2 regions of the Pseudothioclava alba genome follow, and region 2 is predicted to be linked to the other one. Evidence: riboswitches for the same ligand, from Rfam matches in the RefSeq annotation. Region 2 holds a riboswitch; the other holds the start of a gene.
The links. A riboswitch is a leader RNA that binds a small molecule or an ion and turns the genes downstream of it on or off. The one in region 2 is predicted to bind thiamine pyrophosphate.
Positions count from the first base shown of each region.

Region 1: another riboswitch for thiamine pyrophosphate. It lies ahead of thiB (thiamine ABC transporter substrate binding subunit); the one in region 2 lies ahead of thiC (phosphomethylpyrimidine synthase ThiC).

Region 1 covers NZ_JAWLVI010000001.1:1,116,880-1,126,734, forward strand. Annotated here, with positions in the region: gene petA (ubiquinol-cytochrome c reductase iron-sulfur subunit) at 1-181, shown strand, start outside; gene petB (cytochrome b) at 193-1,506, shown strand; gene RYZ20_RS05475 (cytochrome c1) at 1,521-2,309, shown strand; gene RYZ20_RS05480 (TetR/AcrR family transcriptional regulator) at 2,388-3,020, opposite strand; gene RYZ20_RS05485 (glutathione S-transferase family protein) at 3,087-3,698, opposite strand; gene aroC (chorismate synthase) at 3,764-4,864, opposite strand; TPP riboswitch at 4,953-5,061, shown strand; gene thiB (thiamine ABC transporter substrate binding subunit) at 5,103-6,083, shown strand; gene RYZ20_RS05500 (thiamine/thiamine pyrophosphate ABC transporter permease ThiP) at 6,059-7,603, shown strand; gene thiQ (thiamine ABC transporter ATP-binding protein) at 7,587-8,282, shown strand; gene RYZ20_RS05510 (S-(hydroxymethyl)glutathione dehydrogenase/class III alcohol dehydrogenase) at 8,331-9,461, opposite strand; gene RYZ20_RS05515 (hypothetical protein) at 9,534-9,855, shown strand, end outside.
Region 2 covers NZ_JAWLVI010000001.1:692,813-702,667, reverse strand. Annotated here, with positions in the region: gene RYZ20_RS03415 (type II secretion system F family protein) at 1-253, shown strand, start outside; gene RYZ20_RS03410 (helix-turn-helix transcriptional regulator) at 507-1,313, shown strand; gene RYZ20_RS03405 (A24 family peptidase) at 1,313-1,771, shown strand; TPP riboswitch at 1,857-1,977, shown strand; gene thiC (phosphomethylpyrimidine synthase ThiC) at 2,087-3,880, shown strand; gene thiO (glycine oxidase ThiO) at 3,880-4,824, shown strand; gene thiS (sulfur carrier protein ThiS) at 4,814-5,011, shown strand; gene RYZ20_RS03385 (thiazole synthase) at 5,015-5,773, shown strand; gene RYZ20_RS03380 (thiamine phosphate synthase) at 5,773-6,363, shown strand; gene RYZ20_RS03375 (NAD-dependent succinate-semialdehyde dehydrogenase) at 6,523-7,977, opposite strand; gene RYZ20_RS03370 (4-aminobutyrate--2-oxoglutarate transaminase) at 7,979-9,250, opposite strand; gene RYZ20_RS03365 (cupin domain-containing protein) at 9,411-9,855, shown strand, end outside.

The DNA.
Region 1 (9,855 bases), 420 kb from region 2:
TTGCACCCACCTCGGCTGCGTGCCGATCGGCAATATGTCGGGTGACTTCGGCGGCTGGTTCTGCCCCTGCCACGGTTCGCACTACGACTCGGCCGGCCGTATCCGCAAGGGGCCCGCGCCGCGCAACCTCGACATTCCGGTGGCCCAGTTCACCGATGACACCACCATTCTGCTGGGCTGAGGAGGAACTCTATGTCTGGTATTCCGCACGACCATTACGAGCCCAAAACGGGCGCAGAAAAGTGGCTGCACGAGCGCCTTCCGATCGTCGGCCTCGTCTATGACACCATCATGATCCCCACCCCCAAGAACCTGAACTGGTGGTGGATCTGGGGTATCGTCCTGGCTTTCTGCCTTGTGCTGCAAATCGTCACCGGCATCGTTCTGGTGATGCACTACACCCCGCACGTCGATCTGGCCTTTGCGTCGGTCGAACACATCATGCGTGACGTGAACGGCGGCTATATGCTGCGCTACATGCACGCAAACGGCGCTTCGCTGTTCTTCTTTGCCGTCTACATCCACATCTTCCGCGGCCTCTACTACGGATCGTATAAAGCGCCGCGCGAAGTCACCTGGATCATCGGCATGGTGATCTACCTTGCGATGATGGGCACCGCCTTTATGGGCTATGTGCTTCCGTGGGGTCAGATGTCCTTCTGGGGCGCAACCGTTATCACCGGCCTCTTCGGCGCGATCCCGGGCATCGGCCCGGATATTCAGGCATGGCTCCTTGGCGGGCCGGCAGTGGATAACGCCACGCTGAACCGCTTCTTCTCGTTGCACTACCTGCTGCCCTTCGTGATTGCCGCGCTTGTCGGCCTGCACATCTGGGCGTTCCACACCACGGGCAACAACAACCCGACCGGTGTTGACGTGCGTCGCGGCTCCAAAGCCGAAGCCGAGAAAGACACCCTGCCCTTCTGGCCCTATTTCGTGATCAAGGACCTCTTCGCCCTCGTTCTCGTGCTGGCCATCTTCTTTGCTGTTGTTGGCTTCATGCCGAACTACCTCGGCCACCCCGACAACTACATCGAGGCAAACCCGCTGGCGACGCCCGCACACATCGTTCCCGAATGGTACTTCCTGCCGTTCTACGCGATCCTGCGTGCCTTCACCGCTGACGTCTGGGCCGTGATCCTTGTGAACAAGCTGACCTTCGGCATCGTCGACGCCAAGTTCTTCGGCGTGATCGCGATGTTCGGCGCAATCATCGCGATGGCGCTGGCTCCGTGGCTCGACACCTCCAAAGTCCGCTCGGGCCAATTCCGCCCGATGTTCAAATGGTGGTTCTGGCTTCTGGCCATCGACTTTGTCGTGCTGATGTGGGTGGGCGCGATGCCGACCGACGGGATCTATCCCTACATCTCGCTGATCGGTGCAACCTACTGGTTCGCCTACTTCTTCGTGCTCCTCCCACTTCTGGGCGTGATCGAGAAACCGCTGCCGATGCCGGCAACGATCGAAGAAGACTTCAACAACCATTACGGCACCAAAGCCGAGTAAGGAACAGGACCGAAATCATGAAAAAACTTCTGATCTCTGCCGTTTCCGCGCTCGTTCTGGGCTCTGGTGCGGCATTCGCTGCTGGCTCTGAAGGCCATGTCGAAAATCTGGATTTCTCGTTCGAGAACCCCTTTGGCACCTTCGACCAGCAGCAGCTCCGTCGCGGCTTTCAGGTCTACCGGGAGGTCTGCTCGGCCTGCCACGGCCTGAAATTCGTGCCGCTGCGCTCGCTCGCTGACGAGGGTGGCCCGCAGATGGACGCGGACTGGGTGCGTGCCTATGCCGCCGAACTGGACGAAGTCTACGACCCCGAGACCGACGAGTCGCGTCCGCGCAAGGAAACCGACATGTTCCCGACCCGCAAGGGCGAGGGCATGGGGCCGGACCTGTCGCTGATGGCAAAGGCCCGCGCGGGCTTCCACGGCCCCTACGGCACGGGTATCTCGCAGCTGGTTAACGGCATCGGTGGCCCCGAGTATATCTACTCGGTCCTGACCGGCTACACCGGCGAGGAAGTCGAGATGGCTGGCTCGTATTTCTACGAGAACCACACCTTCCCGGGTGGCCTGATCTCGATGCCCGCGCCGCTCTCGGAAGAGCTGGTCGAGTATGAAGACGGCACCGAGGCCAGCGTTCACCAGATGGCCGAAGACGTTTCGGCCTTCCTGATGTGGACCGCTGAACCCAAGATGATGGCACGCAAGCAATGGGGCTTTGTCGGCGTTCTGCTGCTCGGCCTGCTGACCACGCTGCTCTATCTGACCAACAAGCGCATCTGGGCACCCCACAAGGGCAAGCACTAAGCACCTGATGGCCTGAAACAGAAAACGCGCCCTTCGGGGCGCGTTTTTTATTTGCGACGTTCAGATCGGGGCCGATTGTCAGCCCCGCACCCCATAGCGCGCGAGGAACATCTCGACCGCGCCGTCGATGATCCGTTGACGGTCTCTGGGCGCGCAGCACTCGCCGATGCCAAAGACCAGACGGTTGTGGATGTCGACCTTGCACAGTTCCGCAAACTGATCGGCGGCCAGTTCGAAATCCTCGATCTGCAACTCGCCATTGGCGACGGCTTTGTGCAGATAGTCCACCATATGCTTGCGCACGAGTTCGGGACCGGAGTGGTAGAACTCATGTCCGAGCTGCGGGAAGCGGTCGGCCTCGGCCACGCAAATCCGGTAGGTCTGGAGCGCGAAGGTCGTCGACATATAGCCGATGAACCGCTCGGCCGCGAAGCGCAGCACCGCCGCGACGGGCATCTTCTCGGCCTCGACCAGTTCGACCGCCTCGTCGGCCTGCCGGTTGCACTCGGCCTTGGCAACCTCCATGAACAGCAGCCGCTTGTCGGGGAAATAGCTGTAAAGCGTCGCCTTCGAGACCCCTGCCTCACGCGCGATGTCATCGACCGAGGCGCCCTCGAACCCGTCACGCATGAAAATCGTGCGCGCGCCTTCAAGCACCTGATCGAACTTCCGCCCCTTGCGGATTTTCGGCGTTTTCGACTGGTCGGTCATCATCTCCCCCGAAACTCTACAGGCCATCTTAGACCGAAGCCTTCAGCAGGGAAAGACTACGTGGCGTCACAGCGTTTGCGCAAGAAGTTCCGCGTCCCACCGGGCGACCTCGGCCATCGAGGGCCGCGCCATGCAACGCGCGACCCAATCCTTGATAACCGGCACGTCGGGCGTCATCTGCGTGAAAAACCCGAAGGGCGAGAACATCAGCAGATCGGCCGCGCTGAACCTATCGCCCAGCAGAAAGTCGCGCCCCTGCAAGGCGTCGGTCAGGCGCGCGGTCAGGGTCTTCATATCGCGGAAGGTTGCGTAATAGGCCGGATGTTTGACCTCGGCGACATGGCCAACCAGCACGGGTTCAAGCACGCCTTGATAATAGAAGAGCCACGAGAGGAACTCGCCGCGCTTGGCCTCGCCCGGCATCGGCGCCAAACCGGCCTCGGGGAAGGCTTCGCACAGATAGGCCACGATTGCGCCGCGTTCGCGCACGGTATCCTCGCCATTCACCAGATAGGGAACCTTGCCCTCGGGATGCGGGTTTGCCGCGTCGCGCCCGCCCGACCCATCCTGCCGCGGGATCGACACGACGCGCACATCGACCTTGTCGCGCGCCCCAAGTTCATGAAGCAGCGACACGATGGTCGAGGATCGGCTATTCGGGGAATGGTAAAGGATCATCTGCGCTCCGCGTGGACTGGTTACGTCCCGCAGAGCATTGCACAGTTGCGAGGCTGGCAAAAGCCTTAGCCGATCGTGCCGCGCTGCCCGCCAGTTTGCGCGCGGTCCAGCAGCAGGTGATCAAGGATCACGCAGGCCATCATCGCCTCGGCCACCGGCACCGCACGGATGCCGACGCAGGGGTCATGGCGGCCTTTGGTGATCACCTCAACCTCTTCGCCCGCGATATTGATCGAGCGGCGCGGCGTCAGGATCGACGAGGTCGGCTTGACCGAGAAACGCACGGTGATCGGCTGGCCGGTGGTGATACCGCCCAGAATGCCGCCCGCGTGGTTCGACAGAAACTCGGGGCCATTTGGACCCATGACGATCTCGTCGGCATTCTCGACGCCGGTCAGTTCCGCCGCAGCCATGCCTTCGCCGATCTCGACGCCTTTAACCGCGTTAATCGACATCATCGCGGCAGCCAGATCGGTGTCCATTTTCGCATAGATCGGCGCGCCCAGACCTGCCGGACAGCCTTCGGCCACCACCTCGATCATCGCACCGACCGAGTTCTGCCCCTTGCGGATTGCGTGCAGGTAGTCGGCCCATTCGGCCACGGCATCCGCATCAGGAATAAAGAAATCGTTGCGCAGTATCTCGTCGCGGTCAAAGCGCGCGCGGTCAATATGCTTGGCGCCCATCTGGACCATGTAGCCGGTAATCTGCAGATCCGGCACCAGATGGCGCAGAACTGCCTGCGCCACGCCGCCAGCCGCCACCCGCGCCGCCGTTTCGCGCGCCGAAGACCGCCCGCCGCCGCGATAATCACGCAGCCCGTATTTCTGGTGATAGGTGATGTCGGCATGACCCGGGCGGAACTGCCGCGCGATCTCGCCGTAATCGCGCGAGCGCTGGTCGGTGTTCTCGATCATCAGCTGGATAGGCGTGCCGGTCGATTTTCCCTCGAACACCCCCGAGAGGATTTTCACGCGGTCCGGCTCTTGCCGCTGCGTGGTTTCCTTGGATTGCCCCGGACGGCGGCGATCCAGAAAGACCTGAATGAACTCTTCCGAAATCCCGACACCGGGCGGGCACCCATCGACGGTCGCGCCAAGCGCAGGCCCGTGGCTTTCGCCCCAGGTGGTCACACGGAAGATATGGCCGAAGGTGTTGAAGCTCATGGGTCTCTCCTTTGCCCTCCGATTAGCCTTGAAAGAGGCCGAATCCAAGCGCTTTCCCCTTGCACGGGCGCGCAAGGACACTATGTTCAGCCGCACCTCGGGGTGCCTGACCGATTTCGGACAGGCTGAGATGCGCAAGCGAACCCGTTGAACCTGAACCGGTTAAGACCGGCGGAGGGAAGGTATCGGGCCATTTCACTCGCCCGCCTGACCCCGCCCGTCAGCGAAGGAGCGAACCATGAAGAAAACTCTGATGCTTGCGGGTCTTGTTGCGGCTGCCACTCCGGCGCTGGCCGACGAGAACCCTGTGCTTACTGTCTATGCGCCCGATTATTTCACCTCGGAATGGGGGCCGGGTCCGGCCATTGAGGCGGGGTTCGAGGCTAGCTGCGGCTGTGACCTTGAATTTGTCGCGGGTGATGTGATGCCGCGCCTGATGCTTGAGGGCGACAAGACCGCGGCGGATGTGGTGATCGGCCTGAACACCGACGAGACCGCACGCGCCCGCAAACTGGGCGTTTTCGCGCCCCATAACGCGGATCTCTCGACGCTCACCCTGCCGATTGAATGGGCTGACGACACTTTCCTGCCCTTCGACTGGGCGGAAACCGCGTTCATCTATGACAAGACGCGCCTGCCGAACCCGCCGCAAAGCTTTGCCGAATTGCTGGACGCGGATGTAAAGCTGGCGATTCAGGACCCGCGCGCCTCGGTCTCGGGGCTGGCGCTGCTGTTGTGGGTCAAATCGGTCTATGGTGACAAGGCCGGTGAGGCTTGGGCGAAACTCGCGCCCAAGGTTCTGACGGTGACGCCCGGCTGGTCGGAGAGCTACGGCCTCTTCACCGATGGCGAGGTCGATATGGTGCTCTCGTTCACCACTTCGCCCGCCTATCACATCATCGCCGAAGAGGACGACACCAAGGCCGCCGCGATCTTCCCCGAAGGGCACTACCTTTACACCGAACTCGTTGCCCAGACCGCAACCACCGACACGCCCGAGCTTGCGCAATCCTTCATGGATTACGTCCTTTCGGATGCGTTCCAGGGCATGATCGCGACGGCCAACTGGTCCTATCCGTCGGTGATCAAAGAGGGCTTCCTGCCCGAAGGTTTTGCAGCGCTTCCGCGTCCGGCGAAAACCAGCTTCTACACCGAAGACGAGGCAGAGGCTCTGCGCGGCCCGGCCCTTGAAGAATGGCTCGCCGCGTTCGGGAACTGATCCCGGCGGCGCTGGCGGCCCTGCTGCTGGCAACGCTTGTTCTGGCCCCTCTCGGCGCGGTGGCACTCCGCGCCGGAGGGTTCGGCCTTTTGACGCCGCGCGATCTGGACGCGCTGTGGTTCACGCTCTGGCAGGCCGCGGTCTCGGCTGCGATTTCCTGCGCCTTCGCAATCCCCTTGGCGCGCGCCTTGCACCGACGCGATTTCCGAGGGCGTGGCCTGCTGATCTCGCTGATGGGCGCGCCCTTTATCCTGCCGACCATCGCCGCCGTGATGGGGCTGATCGCGGTTTTCGGGCGCAAGGGGCTGGTGAATACAGGCCTTGGCTGGCTTGGCCTGCCCGAGGTGTCGATCTACGGCGCGCATGGGGTGATCGCGGCGCATGTGTTCTTTAACCTGCCGCTGGCGACGCGCATGGTGCTGCATGGCTGGCGCGCCATCCCGACCGAGCGGGTGCGCCTTGCCGCGAGCCTTGGATTCGGCCCCGCGCAGATGCGCCGCCACCTTGAAACCCCGATGCTGCGCGCGGTTCTTCCCGGCGCGTTTCTGGCGATTTTTCTGGTCTGCCTGACTTCGTTCGCGATTGCCCTGACCCTTGGCGGAGGCCCGAAGGCGACCACGGTAGAGCTTGCAATCTATCAGGCGTTCCGCTTCGATTTCGACATGGGGCGCGCGGCAACGCTGGCGCTGGTGCAGGTCGCGCTGTGCGTCGGCGCACTCATGGTAACGGCGCGGATGACGCTGCCCTCGGGGTTTGGGGCGGGGCTTGATCGTCCGCAGCCGATGCCCGAAGGCGTTACCCCCGCAAGCCCCCTGCCCGATGCTGCGATGATCGTTCTGGCGGCGGCATTTTTGCTGGTGCCGATCGGCGCGATTGTGCTGCGCGGGCTTCCGGCACTCGCCGATCTGCCACCCTCGATCTGGCGCGCGGCGGGCACCTCGCTTGCGGTGGCGGCGGGGTCGACGATTCTGACCCTTGCGCTGGCCCTGCCGCTGGCACTGACCGCCACGCGGCACCGTTGGGCCGAGCTGTCCGCCATGCTGCCCCTATCTGCTTCGGCGCTGGTGATGGGGGCCGGAGCCTTCCTGATCGCGCGGGCCTTCGTGAACCCCACAAGCCTTGCGATTCCGGTGACGCTGTTGACGAATGCGGTGCTCTCGGTGCCCTTTGCCGTGCGTATCCTGATCCCTGCCGCGCAGTATCTGCAGCACAATTACGACCGTCTTGCCTCCGCGCTGGACCTGCGCGGGGTGGCGCGCCTGCGCTATCTGACCCTGCCGCGACTGGCGCAGCCCTTGGGGTTTTCCGCAGGGTTGGCGGCGGCGTTTTCGATGGGAGACCTTGGCGTCATCACCCTGTTTTCGGACGGGCGCACGCAGACGCTTCCGCTTGCGCTTTTTCAACTGATGGGGGCTTATCGGATGGATCAGGCGGCAGCGGCGGCGGTGCTGTTGATCGCCCTGTCATTCGCGCTTTTTTGGGCTTTGGACCGGATCGGACATCATGCTGACCCTCGATAACCTGCACCTGACCCAAGGCGCGTTTCATCTGCGCGCCGATCTGGTAGTGCGAACCGGCGCACGGGTTGCGCTGATCGGCCCCTCGGGCGCGGGCAAATCGACGCTTCTGAACGCGATCGCGGGGTTTATCGCGCCCACCACCGGAGCAATCCGCTGGGATGGCAAGGACATCACCGATATGCCCCCCGGCGCGCGGCCTCTCTCAATCCTGTTTCAGGATCAAAACCTGTTTCCGCATCTGAGCGTCACGCAGAACCTTGGGCTTGGCCTTGATCCGCGCCTGAAGCTGTCTGCCGCGCACAACGCCCAGATCGAAGCGGCGCTGGAACGCACGGGGCTTGCGGGGTTTGGCCCCCGCAAACCGTCCGCGCTTTCGGGCGGGCAGCAGGCGCGTGTTGCGCTGGCCCGCGCGCTTTTGCGAGCGCGTCCCTTGCTGCTGCTGGATGAGCCGTTTTCGGCGCTTGGCCCCGCGCTCAAGGCCGAGATGCTGGCGCTGGTGGGTGCGCTTGCGCAAGAACACCGCACAACGCTTCTGATGGTTTCGCACGACCCCGAGGACGCCCGCGCCCTTTGCCCCGAAACTATCCTCGTGGCTGATGGCGAGGCGCTTCCGCCGCAAGACACTGACGCCCTGCTGACCAACCCGCCCGAGGCGTTGCAAACCTATCTGGGCAAATAAAAACGGGGGCCGTCTGGCCCCCGCTTGTAGGTCTAGTTGCTGCGCGGATCAGTAGATCACGACCGAGCGGATGCTCTCGCCCTTATGCATCAGGTCGAAGGCGTCGTTGATCTTTTCCAGCGGCATGGTGTGCGTGATCATCGAGTCGATCTCGATCTTGCCATCCATGTACCAATCCACGAATTTCGGCACATCGGTGCGCCCCTTCGCACCGCCAAACGCGGTGCCTTTCCAGACACGGCCCGTCACCAATTGGAACGGGCGGGTCGAGATTTCAGCCCCTGCCGGTGCCACACCGATAATCACCGACACGCCCCAGCCGCGGTGCGAACATTCCAGCGCATCGCGCATCACCTTGACGTTGCCGGTCGCGTCGAACGAGTAATCCACGCCGCCGATCTGGTCGTCGCCCTTCTTCGTCAGGTTCACGATTTCCTGCACGACCGAGCCTTCGATCTTGGACGGGTTCACGAAATGCGTCATGCCGAATTTCTTCGCCATCTCGGCCTTCCCATCGTTCAGATCGACGCCGATAATCATATCGGCCCCCGCCATGCGCAGCCCCTGAATGACATTGAGACCAATGCCGCCAAGGCCGAACACCGCCGCGGTCGAGCCGATCTCGACTCCGGCCGTGTTGATCACCGCGCCAATGCCGGTCGTGACACCGCAGCCGATGTAGCAGATCTTCTCGAACGGAGCATCCTCGCGCACTTTCGCCAGTGCAATCTCGGGCATGACCGTGTGGTTCGCGAAGGTCGAGCAGCCCATGTAGTGATAGATCGGCGTGCCATCGAGCATCGAAAAGCGCGTGGTCCCATCGGGCATAAGCCCCTGACCTTGCGTGTTGCGGATCGCCGTGCACAGGTTCGTCTTGCCCGAGCGGCAGGAGGGACATTCGCGGCACTCGGGCGTATAAAGCGGAATCACATGATCGCCGGGCTTGAGCGTGGTCACGCCCTCGCCAACCTCGATCACGACGCCCGCGCCCTCATGCCCCAGAATCGACGGGAACAGCCCTTCGGGGTCCGCTCCGGACAATGTGAACTCGTCGGTGTGGCAGATGCCGGTGGCCTTGATTTCAACAAGAACCTCGCCCGCTTTGGGCCCTTCAAGGTTCACTTCCATGATCTCAAGCGGCTGGCCCGGGGCAATCGCTACGGCGGCACGGGTTCTCATCGCAAATTCCTCCTTGTATAGATGAAAGGAACCTGCGCGAGAGCAGGGCAAAAATCAAGGAACGGGTGCGACATGTTCAACCGAGTTTACGTCATCGCGGCAGGTCTGTTGCTTGCAGCGTGCCAATCCCCCGCCGTCGAAGAGGCGCCCGCGCCCGTGATGCCTGCGCCGCAAATGACGCCAAGCGTCGCTACCACCGACAGCGGGCTGCAAGAGCGCACGCCCGACACTTGCCACGCGATCGACTATATTTCGGTTCTGGGGCAGCCGCGCACGGCGCTTGATACGCTGGCCATCACGCGCCCGCATCGCGTCATCGAATGGCGCGGCTTCGAGGATCAGTCCTACGATCCGCAGCGCGTCGTCTTCCGCATTGATGCTGCGGGCAACATCT
Region 2 (9,855 bases):
CGAGAGGATCGGGCTGGAGACGGTGCGCTCTTTCGCCAATGTCGTTCGCCAGTCGATCCAGTTCGGCACTTCGATGGCGCAGGCGCTGACCACCTATGCGGACGAGCTGCGCAACATCCGCGAGATGCGCGCGCAGGAAATGGCGAACAAACTGCCGGTGAAAATGTCGATGGTGATGGCCTCGCTGATGCTGCCCGCGCTGATTACGCTGACGGTGGGTCCGGTTGTTATCCGATATGTGCAGCAATTCTGAGTGGCGATTCGTTTCCTCCCTTTCCGGCGGAAGATCGCGCGCAATATAGTTGCGCGTGCGCGTCGGGATTCCTGCCGGATTTACCACCAAAGGTTGTAAATTCTGTGCTTCGTGGATGGAAATAGCTAATATCATTGACAAAATTCCCCCGCCGAGATGAAAATCAAAAGTATGTAGCAAATATACTTTATGGTGTTCGTTTGGGGGTGTGACCATGAAGGACTTGGATAGAGATCCTCTCGGGTCAAGTCGGTTGCGTGCGATTGAAGCTGGTATGATCGGGGCGGTTGCGCAGTGGTGCGAATGTTTGCACGGCGCGGACCCTGTGCTGAAAGCCTTGGAAGTTCTGGGAAAAAGCATCGAGGCCGAGGCGGTTCTGCTCTCGCGCCATTCGCGGACCCTGGGGGCAAAGGCGCGGGTTCTGGTCTGGGACCGCCAACCGAAAACAGTTCTGGGCGGGCGGTTGGAGCGCTCTTATGCGGCCTCGGTCCTGGGGGCGTATTTCGACAAGGCCCGTCCCGGCAGCCTGTGGTTTAAAACGATGGTCGAAGACAGTCTGGGCAGCGATCTGATCGCCTTCCATTCGAACCGCCATCTGCGCGAACTGGTCGTGGTGCCGCTTGAATCGAAGGAGCGCTCGGTTGATTTTCTGGAAATCCATCTGACCGACAAGCCGCGTAATTATCAGCAAGCGGTGCTGAATATGCTTGCGCCGATGCTGGCGAAGACCTGGCATAACCGTGCCAGCGGGCTGTTTACCGAAAGCCTGTTGCGCATGACGGTGCGGCCGCAGCACGTCAGCGATGGTGTGCCGATCCTGAGCGCGGACAACCCTGCGGGGCTGAGCCGCGCGGAGTATCGGGTCTGTCTGCTGCTGAGCCGCGGCAAGACGATGGACGAGCTTAAATCCGAGCTTGGCATCGGTGAATCGACGTTGCGCACACATCTGAGCCATCTTTACGCCAAGACGGGTTCGGCCAACGCGGGCGAGCTGATCTACCGGCTTGTCGCGGCCGAGCCGTTCATGGCCGACGGGGGCTGCTCTGATCGGGTGGCGTGATGCGCGCTGATCTGCTTTTGCTGGCCCTTGTCTTGCCCCTCGTTGTTGCGGCAGCGCTGAGCGATCTGCGCCGGCTGAAAATTCCCAATAGCTATGTCCTTGTCGCGGTTGTGATTTTTCTGGGCGTGGCGCCGGTTTTGCTGACGCTGGACGATCTCGGGGCGCGGGTGCTTGGTGCGGGGATCGCCTTGGCCATCGGGTTTGTGCTCTTTGGGTTGCGACTGTTTGGGGGCGGCGATGTAAAGATGATGGCGGCCTTGATGCTGTTTGTGCCGGTCGGGGCGAGTGCGCTGTTTATGCAGATGTTTTCGCTGGCTTTGCTGGTCACGGCGGGGGGGATGCTGTTCGTGCAGCGCGCGGGCGGGCATCCTGATTGGGCCAGCGTGCAGGCGCGCGGCAAGATGCCTGTCGGGGTGCCGATGGCGCTGGCGGTGGCGGGGTTGCTGATCCTGCTATGAGTTTGCTTGCACGAAATCTGGATCTGCCCCTGCATGGACGGCGGCGATATTGCCCTTGACGGCCCCTACGAAACTCCGCATCCTCGCACCACGTCAGGGGAGTCCCGCCTAGGGGACTGAGAGGCTGAGTGGGGGCAACCCCGGTGAAGCGACCCTTTGAACCTGACCCAGTTGATGCTGGCGTAGGAAGACCGAAGGGCATTCCCTCCATTTCATGCGGAGCGGTCCTTTCGGGCCGCTTTGGCCCATTTCAGGGGCGCGCGGTCCCTTTCTGCCTAAAGTTTCACTTGGGTCTCATCGCTTGAGGAGACCGAAATGAAAGACCCTATCCCGACCATCACCACGGGCGCCTTGCCCGCCTCGCGCAAGACCTATGTCGCGGGGCAGATCCATGACATCCGCGTGCCGATGCGCGAGATCGAGATCTCGAACGAGGCGCCGCTGAGGGTCTATGACAGCTCGGGGCCGTATACCGATCTAGGCGTGCGGATAGATATTTCCAAAGGGCTGGCTCCGGTGCGCGGCGAATGGCAGCTCGCGCGGTGCGACGCCGAGGCCTACGAGGGCCGCACCGTCACCTCGGCCGACAACGGTTTTGCTGAAGGCGCGCGCCTGACGCCCGCCTTCCCCGAACAGTGTGCGCCCTTGCGCGCTGTTGGCGACAAGGCAATCACCCAACTTGCCTATGCCCGCGCGGGCATCATCACTCCCGAGATGGAGTTCGTCGCGATCCGCGAAAATCAGGGCCGCGTCGAGGCCTGGACCGAGGCGCGTGACGGCGAGGATTTCGGCGCCGCCATTCCCGATCTGGTGACGCCCGAATTCGTGCGTCAGGAAATCGCCGCGGGCCGCGCGATCATCCCCGCCAACATCAACCACCGCGAGCTGGAACCCGTTATCATCGGGCGCAACTTCCTGGTGAAGATCAACGCGAATATCGGCAATTCGGCGGTGACTTCCAGCATGGAGGAAGAGGTCGAAAAGATGGTCTGGGCGATCCGCTGGGGGGCGGATACGGTGATGGACCTCTCGACCGGGCGCAACATCCACAACATCCGCGACTGGATCATCCGCAACGCGCCGGTGCCGATCGGGACGGTGCCGCTTTATCAGGCGCTTGAAAAGGTGGGCGGCATTGCCGAAGACCTGACGTGGGAGGTGTTCCGCGACACGCTGATCGAGCAGGCCGAGCAGGGCGTCGACTATTTCACCATCCACGCGGGCGTGCGCCTGCACATGATCCCGATGACGGCCAAGCGCGTGACGGGGATCGTGTCGCGCGGTGGCTCGATCATGGCTAAATGGTGCCTGCATCATCACCGCGAGAGCTTCCTCTATGAGCATTTCGACGAGATTTGCGACATCTGCCGCAAGTATGACGTGTCCTTCAGCCTTGGTGACGGGCTGCGCCCCGGCTCGATCGCGGACGCCAACGATCAGGCGCAATTCGCCGAACTGCGCACCTTGGGCGAACTGACGAAAATTGCCTGGGCGAAGGACTGTCAGGTGATGATCGAGGGGCCGGGCCATGTGCCGATGCACAAGATCAAGGCCAATATGGACGAGCAGCTCAAGCACTGCCATGAGGCGCCGTTCTACACGCTCGGGCCGCTGACCACCGATATTGCGCCGGGCTATGACCATATCACCAGCGCCATCGGCGCGGCGATGATCGGGTGGTTCGGCACCGCGATGCTGTGTTACGTCACGCCGAAAGAGCACCTTGGCCTGCCCGACCGCGACGACGTGAAAACCGGCGTGATCACCTATAAGCTGGCGGCCCATGCGGCGGATCTTGCCAAGGGGCATCCGGGTGCGCAACTGCGTGATGATGCGCTAAGCCGCGCGCGGTTCGAGTTCCGCTGGCAGGATCAGTTCAACCTCTCGCTCGACCCCGATACGGCGCGCGAGATGCACGATGAAACCATGCCTGCGCAGGCGCATAAGGTGGCGCATTTCTGCTCGATGTGCGGGCCGAAGTTCTGCTCGATGCGGATTTCGCACGACATTCGGGCCGAGGCCGAAAAGCAACAGGGCATGGCCGAGATGGCCGGTAAGTTTCGCGAAAAGGGGGAGCTTTACCTCCCCGCCGAGGAGCCTGCGCAATGATGTTCTCGGTTCTGGGTGCAGGGGTGGCGGGGCTGTGCACCGCCACCGCCCTGGCTGAACGCGGGGCGCGGGTCGAGGTGATCGACCCCGATCCTGATCCGACGGGGGCGTCCTATTACGCAGGCGGGATGCTGGCCCCTTTTTGCGAGGGCGAGGCCGCGCCCGAAGTGGTTGTGACCACGGGACAATCGGCGCGCGAGTGGTGGGCGGCGCGGGTGCCGGGTGTGGTGGTTGCGGGCACGCTGGTCGTGGCGCCGCCGCGCGATCAGGCCGAGCTGGACCGCTTTGCGCGCGCCACGCGTGGGCATTCCTGGGTTGATCCGGGCAGCCTTGAGCCTGATCTGGCGGGGCGCTTTGCGCGGGCTTTGCATTTCGCGGACGAGGCGCATCTTGACCCGCGCGCGGCCTGCAAGGCGCTGATTGCGCGGCTGACCGACATGGGTGCCGAGCTGTTCTTCGGCACGGGCGCGCACCCGCGCGGACAGATCGTCGATTGTCGCGGCTTGGCAGCGCTTGACCTGCTGCCCGAACTGCGCGCCGTGCGCGGCGAGATGCTGATGCTGCACACCGACGAGGTGACGCTTGCGCGCCCCGTGCGGCTGCTGCATCCGCGTTTCCCGTGCTACATCGTGCCGCGCGGGCAGGGGCGCTTTATGGTCGGTGCGACGATGGTCGAAAGCGATGATGCTGGGCCGATTACTGCGCGCGCGACGATGGAGCTGCTCTCGGCGGCCTACGCGCTGCACCCCGCTTTTGCCGAGGCCAAGATAATCGAGACCGGCGCGGGCCTGCGTCCCTCTTTGCCCGACAACGTGCCGTCCGTGCAGTTCCGCGCGGACCGGATTTTCGTCAACGGCCTTTACCGGCACGGGTTCCTGATGGCTCCCGCATTGGCCGAAGAGGTCGCCCAAACCGTTTTTCAGGAGAAAGCCCATGCGTCTTGAGGTGAATGGAACCGCGCGCGAGGTTGCGGCGGAAACGCTTGATGCGCTGCTGGTCGAGATCGGGGTCGATCTGGCCTCGGTCGCGACCGCGCTGGATGGCGAGTTTGTGCCGCGTGGCCAGCGCGCCGCAACGCCGCTGACCGATGGGGCGCGGGTCGAGATCGTCGCGCCGATGCAGGGGGGCTGATAGATGTTCTACGGTATAGACCTGTCGTCGCGGCTGATGCTGGGGACGGCGCAATACCCCTCGCCACGGGTTCTGGCCGAGGCGATTGCGGCCTCGGGCGCCGAGGTCATCACCGTCAGCCTGCGCCGCGAAGGCGCGGGGGGCGGGGCGTTTCGGGAAATCCTTAAAGGGCTGAACTGCCGCCCTTTACCCAATACCGCCGGGTGTCACTCGGTGAAAGAGGCGGTCACGACCGCACAAATGGCGCGCGAGGTGTTCGGCACGAACTGGATCAAGCTCGAGGTCATCGGCCATGCCGATACGCTCCAGCCTGACCCCTTCGCGCTGGTCGAGGCCGCGCGGGTGCTCTGCGCCGACGGGTTCGAGGTGTTCCCCTACACGACCGAAGACCTGATCGTGGGCGAACGGCTGCTGGAGGCAGGTTGCAAGGTGCTGATGCCTTGGGGCGCGCCGATCGGTTCGGGGCAGGGGCTGCGCAATCGCGACGGGCTGCGCACGATGCGCGCGCATTTCGCGGGCGTGCCGCTGGTGGTTGACGCTGGCATCGGTGCGCCCTCGCAGGCGGCCGAGGCGATGGAGATGGGCTTTGACGCGGTGCTTCTGAACACGGCTGTTGCCAAGGCGCTGGACCCGGTCGCGATGGCGCGCGCCTTCGGGCAGGCGGTCGCGGCGGGGCAGGCGGCCCACACCGCGGGGCTGATGCCCAAGCGCGATATGGCCGAGGCCTCCACCCCGATCTTCGGTATGGCGGAGCTGGTTTGATGGAGCGCTTCTATCTGATCGTGGGCCATGTCGGGCGGCTGGAACTGCTGGTGCCGCAGGGCGTCAGGTTGGTGCAGTTGCGCCTTAAGGACCAGCCCGAAGCCGAGGTCCGCCGCCAGATCGCGCGGGCGCGCGATTTCTGCGCGGTGCATGGCGCGCAGCTTGTGGTGAACGACTATTGGCAGATCGCGCTTGATCTGCGCTGTTCCTTTGTCCATCTGGGGCAGGAGGATATGGAAACGGCTGATTTTGTCGCGCTCAGGCGTGCGGGCGTGCGCTATGGCCTCTCCACCCATGACGAGGCCGAGCTGGACCGCGCGCTGGCGCTTGATCCGGCCTATGTCGCGCTTGGGCCGGTCTATCCGACGCTTCTGAAACAGATGAAATGGGGGCCGCAGGGGCTTGAACGTGTGGCTGCATGGAAGGCACGGGCGGGCAAGGTGCCGCTGGTTGCCATCGGTGGGCTGACGCCCGAACGGCTGGCAGGCGTGTTTGCGGCAGGCGCGGATAGTGCCGCCGTCGTGACCGATATTCAGCAGGCCACCGACCCCGAGGCGCGCTGTCGCGAGTGGCTGGCGGCGACTGCCTGAGCGAAACGGGCCCGCCATTGGTCACAGGGAGCTGCAACCGATGGCGGGCCCGCCGTTCGAACCCGTGAAGCCAGCCGGAGGTGCGGGATTAAGTTCCGGCCGGCAAGGGAGGTTCGTCGCGTAACCCATGTATTTCAATGGGGTTTCTGTCTTTGGCGGTTATTCGATCCCGCCAAAGACCATGTTCTTGATCTCAAGGTAGTCGTCGCAGCCGTATTTCGAGCCTTCACGCCCGATCCCCGATTGTTTGACGCCGCCGAAGGGGGCGACCTCGGTTGAGATGAGGCCGGTGTTGATGCCGACCATGCCGGTTTCAATCGCTTCGGCGACGCGCCAGATGCGGGCGATGTCGCGCGAGTAGAAATAGCCTGCCAGCCCGAACTCGCTGGCGTTTGCCATCTCGATCGCATCGGCCTCGGTCTCGAATTTGACCAGGGGCGCAAGCGGGCCGAAGGTCTCTTCCGAGGCGACGCGCATCTTTTGCGTCACTCCCGTCACGATGGTCGGTTCAAAGAAGGTGCGGCCAAGGTTCGACCGGCTGCCACCCTTCATCACCGCGCCACCCTTGGCGACCACATCCGCGATATGTGCCTCGACCTTGGCGACTGCGGCCTCGTTGATCAGGGGGCCGGTGGTGACGCCTTCGTCAAAGCCGTTGCCCAGCTTCAGCGTGTCGATCTTTGCCGCCAGTTTCGCCGCGAACGCGTCATACACGCCCGCCTGCACATAGATACGGTTCGCGCAGACGCAGGTCTGGCCCGCGTTGCGGAACTTGGCGATCAGCGCGCCCTCGACAGCCGCATCCAGATCGGCGTCGTCGAACACAAGGAACGGCGCGTTGCCACCCAGTTCGAGCGAGAGCTTCTTGATCGTCTCGGCTCCCTGACGCATCAGGATCTTGCCGACACGGGTCGAGCCGGTAAAGGTGATCTTGGCGACCTTCGGGTTGGCGCACAGCTCCTCGCCCACGCCCGAGGCATCGGTCGAGGGGATGACGTTGAACACGCCCGCAGGCACGCCTGCGCGCTCGGCCAGCTTGGCCAGCGCCAGCGCCGAAAGCGGCGTCAGTTCGGACGGCCGCGCGACAAAGGTGCAGCCTGCCGCAAGCGCGGGCGCCATCTTGCGCGCCAGCATCGCGTTGGGGAAGTTCCACGGCGTGATCGAGCCGACAACGCCCACGGGTTGCTTGATGACCACAATGCGCTTGTCGCGCTGGTGGCCGGGGATCACATCGCCATAGATGCGCTTGGCTTCTTCGGCGAACCATTCGACATAGGACGCGCCATAAAGGATCTCGCCGCGCGCTTCGGCCCAGGGCTTGCCCATCTCGGCGGTCAGGATCGTCGCCAGATCGTCAGCGTTTTCCAGCATCAGCTCGTAAAGCTTGTGCAGCACCGCCGAACGTTCCTTGCCGGTCCAGGCGGCCCAAGCGGGCTTGGCGGCATAGGCGGCATCAATCGCGTCTGCCACAGAAGCCGGAGCCATATCCGTCACCTGCGCCAGAACCTCGCCGGTAGCGGGATTCTCGACCGCGAAGGTCGCGCCGGTTTCGATCCACGCGCCATTCACATAGGCGCGGGTTTCCAGAAGGGTTTTGTCTTTCAGGTCGCGCATCTTATGCCCCCCGTGCCGCTTTGATCGCGGCTTCCAGAATGTCCAGCGCTTCGGCGAAATGTGCCTCGTCAATGGTCAGCGGCGCAAGGAAGCGGATCACGTTAGCATAGACGCCGCAGGTCAAAAGCACGAGGCCACGGTTCAGCGCCTCAAGCCGGATGCGGTTGGTCAGATCGGCATCCGGCACGCCATCGGTGATGAACTCGGCCGCGACCATAAAGCCCGGACCGCGGATCTCGGCCATCTCGGGGGTGGTTTTCTGGATCTCGGCCAGGCGAGCCTTGAGGCGCTCGCCCAGATCATTGGCGCGGGCACAAAGCCCCTCTTCCTCGATCACATCCATAACCGCGTTGCCAGCCGCAATCCCCAGCGGGTTGCCGCCATAGGTGCCGCCCAGACCGCCCGGATCGGCGGCGTCCATGACCTCGGCCTTGCCGGTGACAGCGGCAATCGGCATACCGCCGCCCAGACCCTTCGCCATCGTCGTCAGATCGGCGGCGATGCCATAGCCTTCCATCGCGAACAGGGAGCCGGTGCGGGCGAATCCGGTTTGCACCTCGTCGGCGATCATCACGATGCCATGCGTGTCGCAAAGCTCACGGATGCGGGCCACAAGGTCTTGCGGCGCCGGATAGAAGCCGCCTTCGCCCTGCACGGGCTCAAAGATGATAGCGGCAACGCGGGCCGGATCGAGGTCGGCCTTGAACAGCTTGTCAAGCGCGGCAAGGCTATCGGCGGTGGTGACGCCATGCAGGCCGGTCGGGAAGGGCACGTGATAGACGTCGGGCATCATCGCGCCGAAGCCCTTTTTATAGGGAACGACCTTGCCGGTCAGCGTCATGCCCATAAAGGTGCGCCCGTGGAAGCCGCCACCAAAGGCGATAACTGCGGGGCGGCCCGTGTAGGCGCGCGCGATTTTGATTGCGTTTTCAACGGCCTCGGCGCCGGTGGTCACGAAGATCGACTTCTTGGCGAAATCGCCCGGAACGGCGGCGTTCAGACGCTCGGCCAGACGGACATAGGGCTCGTAGGGCAGAACCTGATGGCAGGTGTGGGTGAATGCGTCGAGTTGCGCTTTCACGGCCTCCATGACCTTGGGGTGGCAATGGCCGGTGTTGACCACCGCGATACCGGCGGCAAAGTCGATCAGGCGGTTGCCGTCAGCGTCGGTGACGATGGCGTTCTCGGCCTTGGTGACAAAGTTCTGGGTCATCACACCAACGCCACGGGCGAGGGCGGCGGTGCGGCGGGCGTGGAGGTCTGCGTTCGACATGGGAATCTCCGGGGTTGGCTCTGCAGAAGTGCGTAGCGTTAAATTTTTTATCATGCAATGTTTAATTTATGTCGCGCATCTGCTAAGGCAGAGGCGAATGCGGCGTTGAGTTGTTGGGAAAAGGCGCCTAAACAGGTCCGGCATGAGCAGAGGTGAAATGGTGAGCGAATTCGATGTGGGCGCGCGGCTAAAAGATGTGCGCGAGGCGAACCAGATGTCGCAACGCGAACTGGCGACGCAATCGGGGGTGACTAACGGGTTGATCTCGTTGATCGAGCGCAACAAGACCAGCCCGTCGATTTCTTCGCTAAAGCGCATTTTGGCGGTGTTTGATATGTCGCTTTCGGATTTCTTCGAGGCGCCGGATCGCGTGCAGGACAAGTTCGTTTTTCGCCATGCGGAGTTGACGGAAATCAACCCCGCGCGCATTTTTCAAACCGCCAGTGGGGACGGTTTGCAGGCGCTTTCGCTAAAGCGTGTCGGCTCGGGCGGGGATGAAAGCACGCTGTTGATGCTGTATGAAACCTACGAGCCGGGCGCGGATACCGGGCCCGAGCTTTATGCGCACGAGGGCGAGGAAAGCGGCTATGTCATTTCGGGCGAGT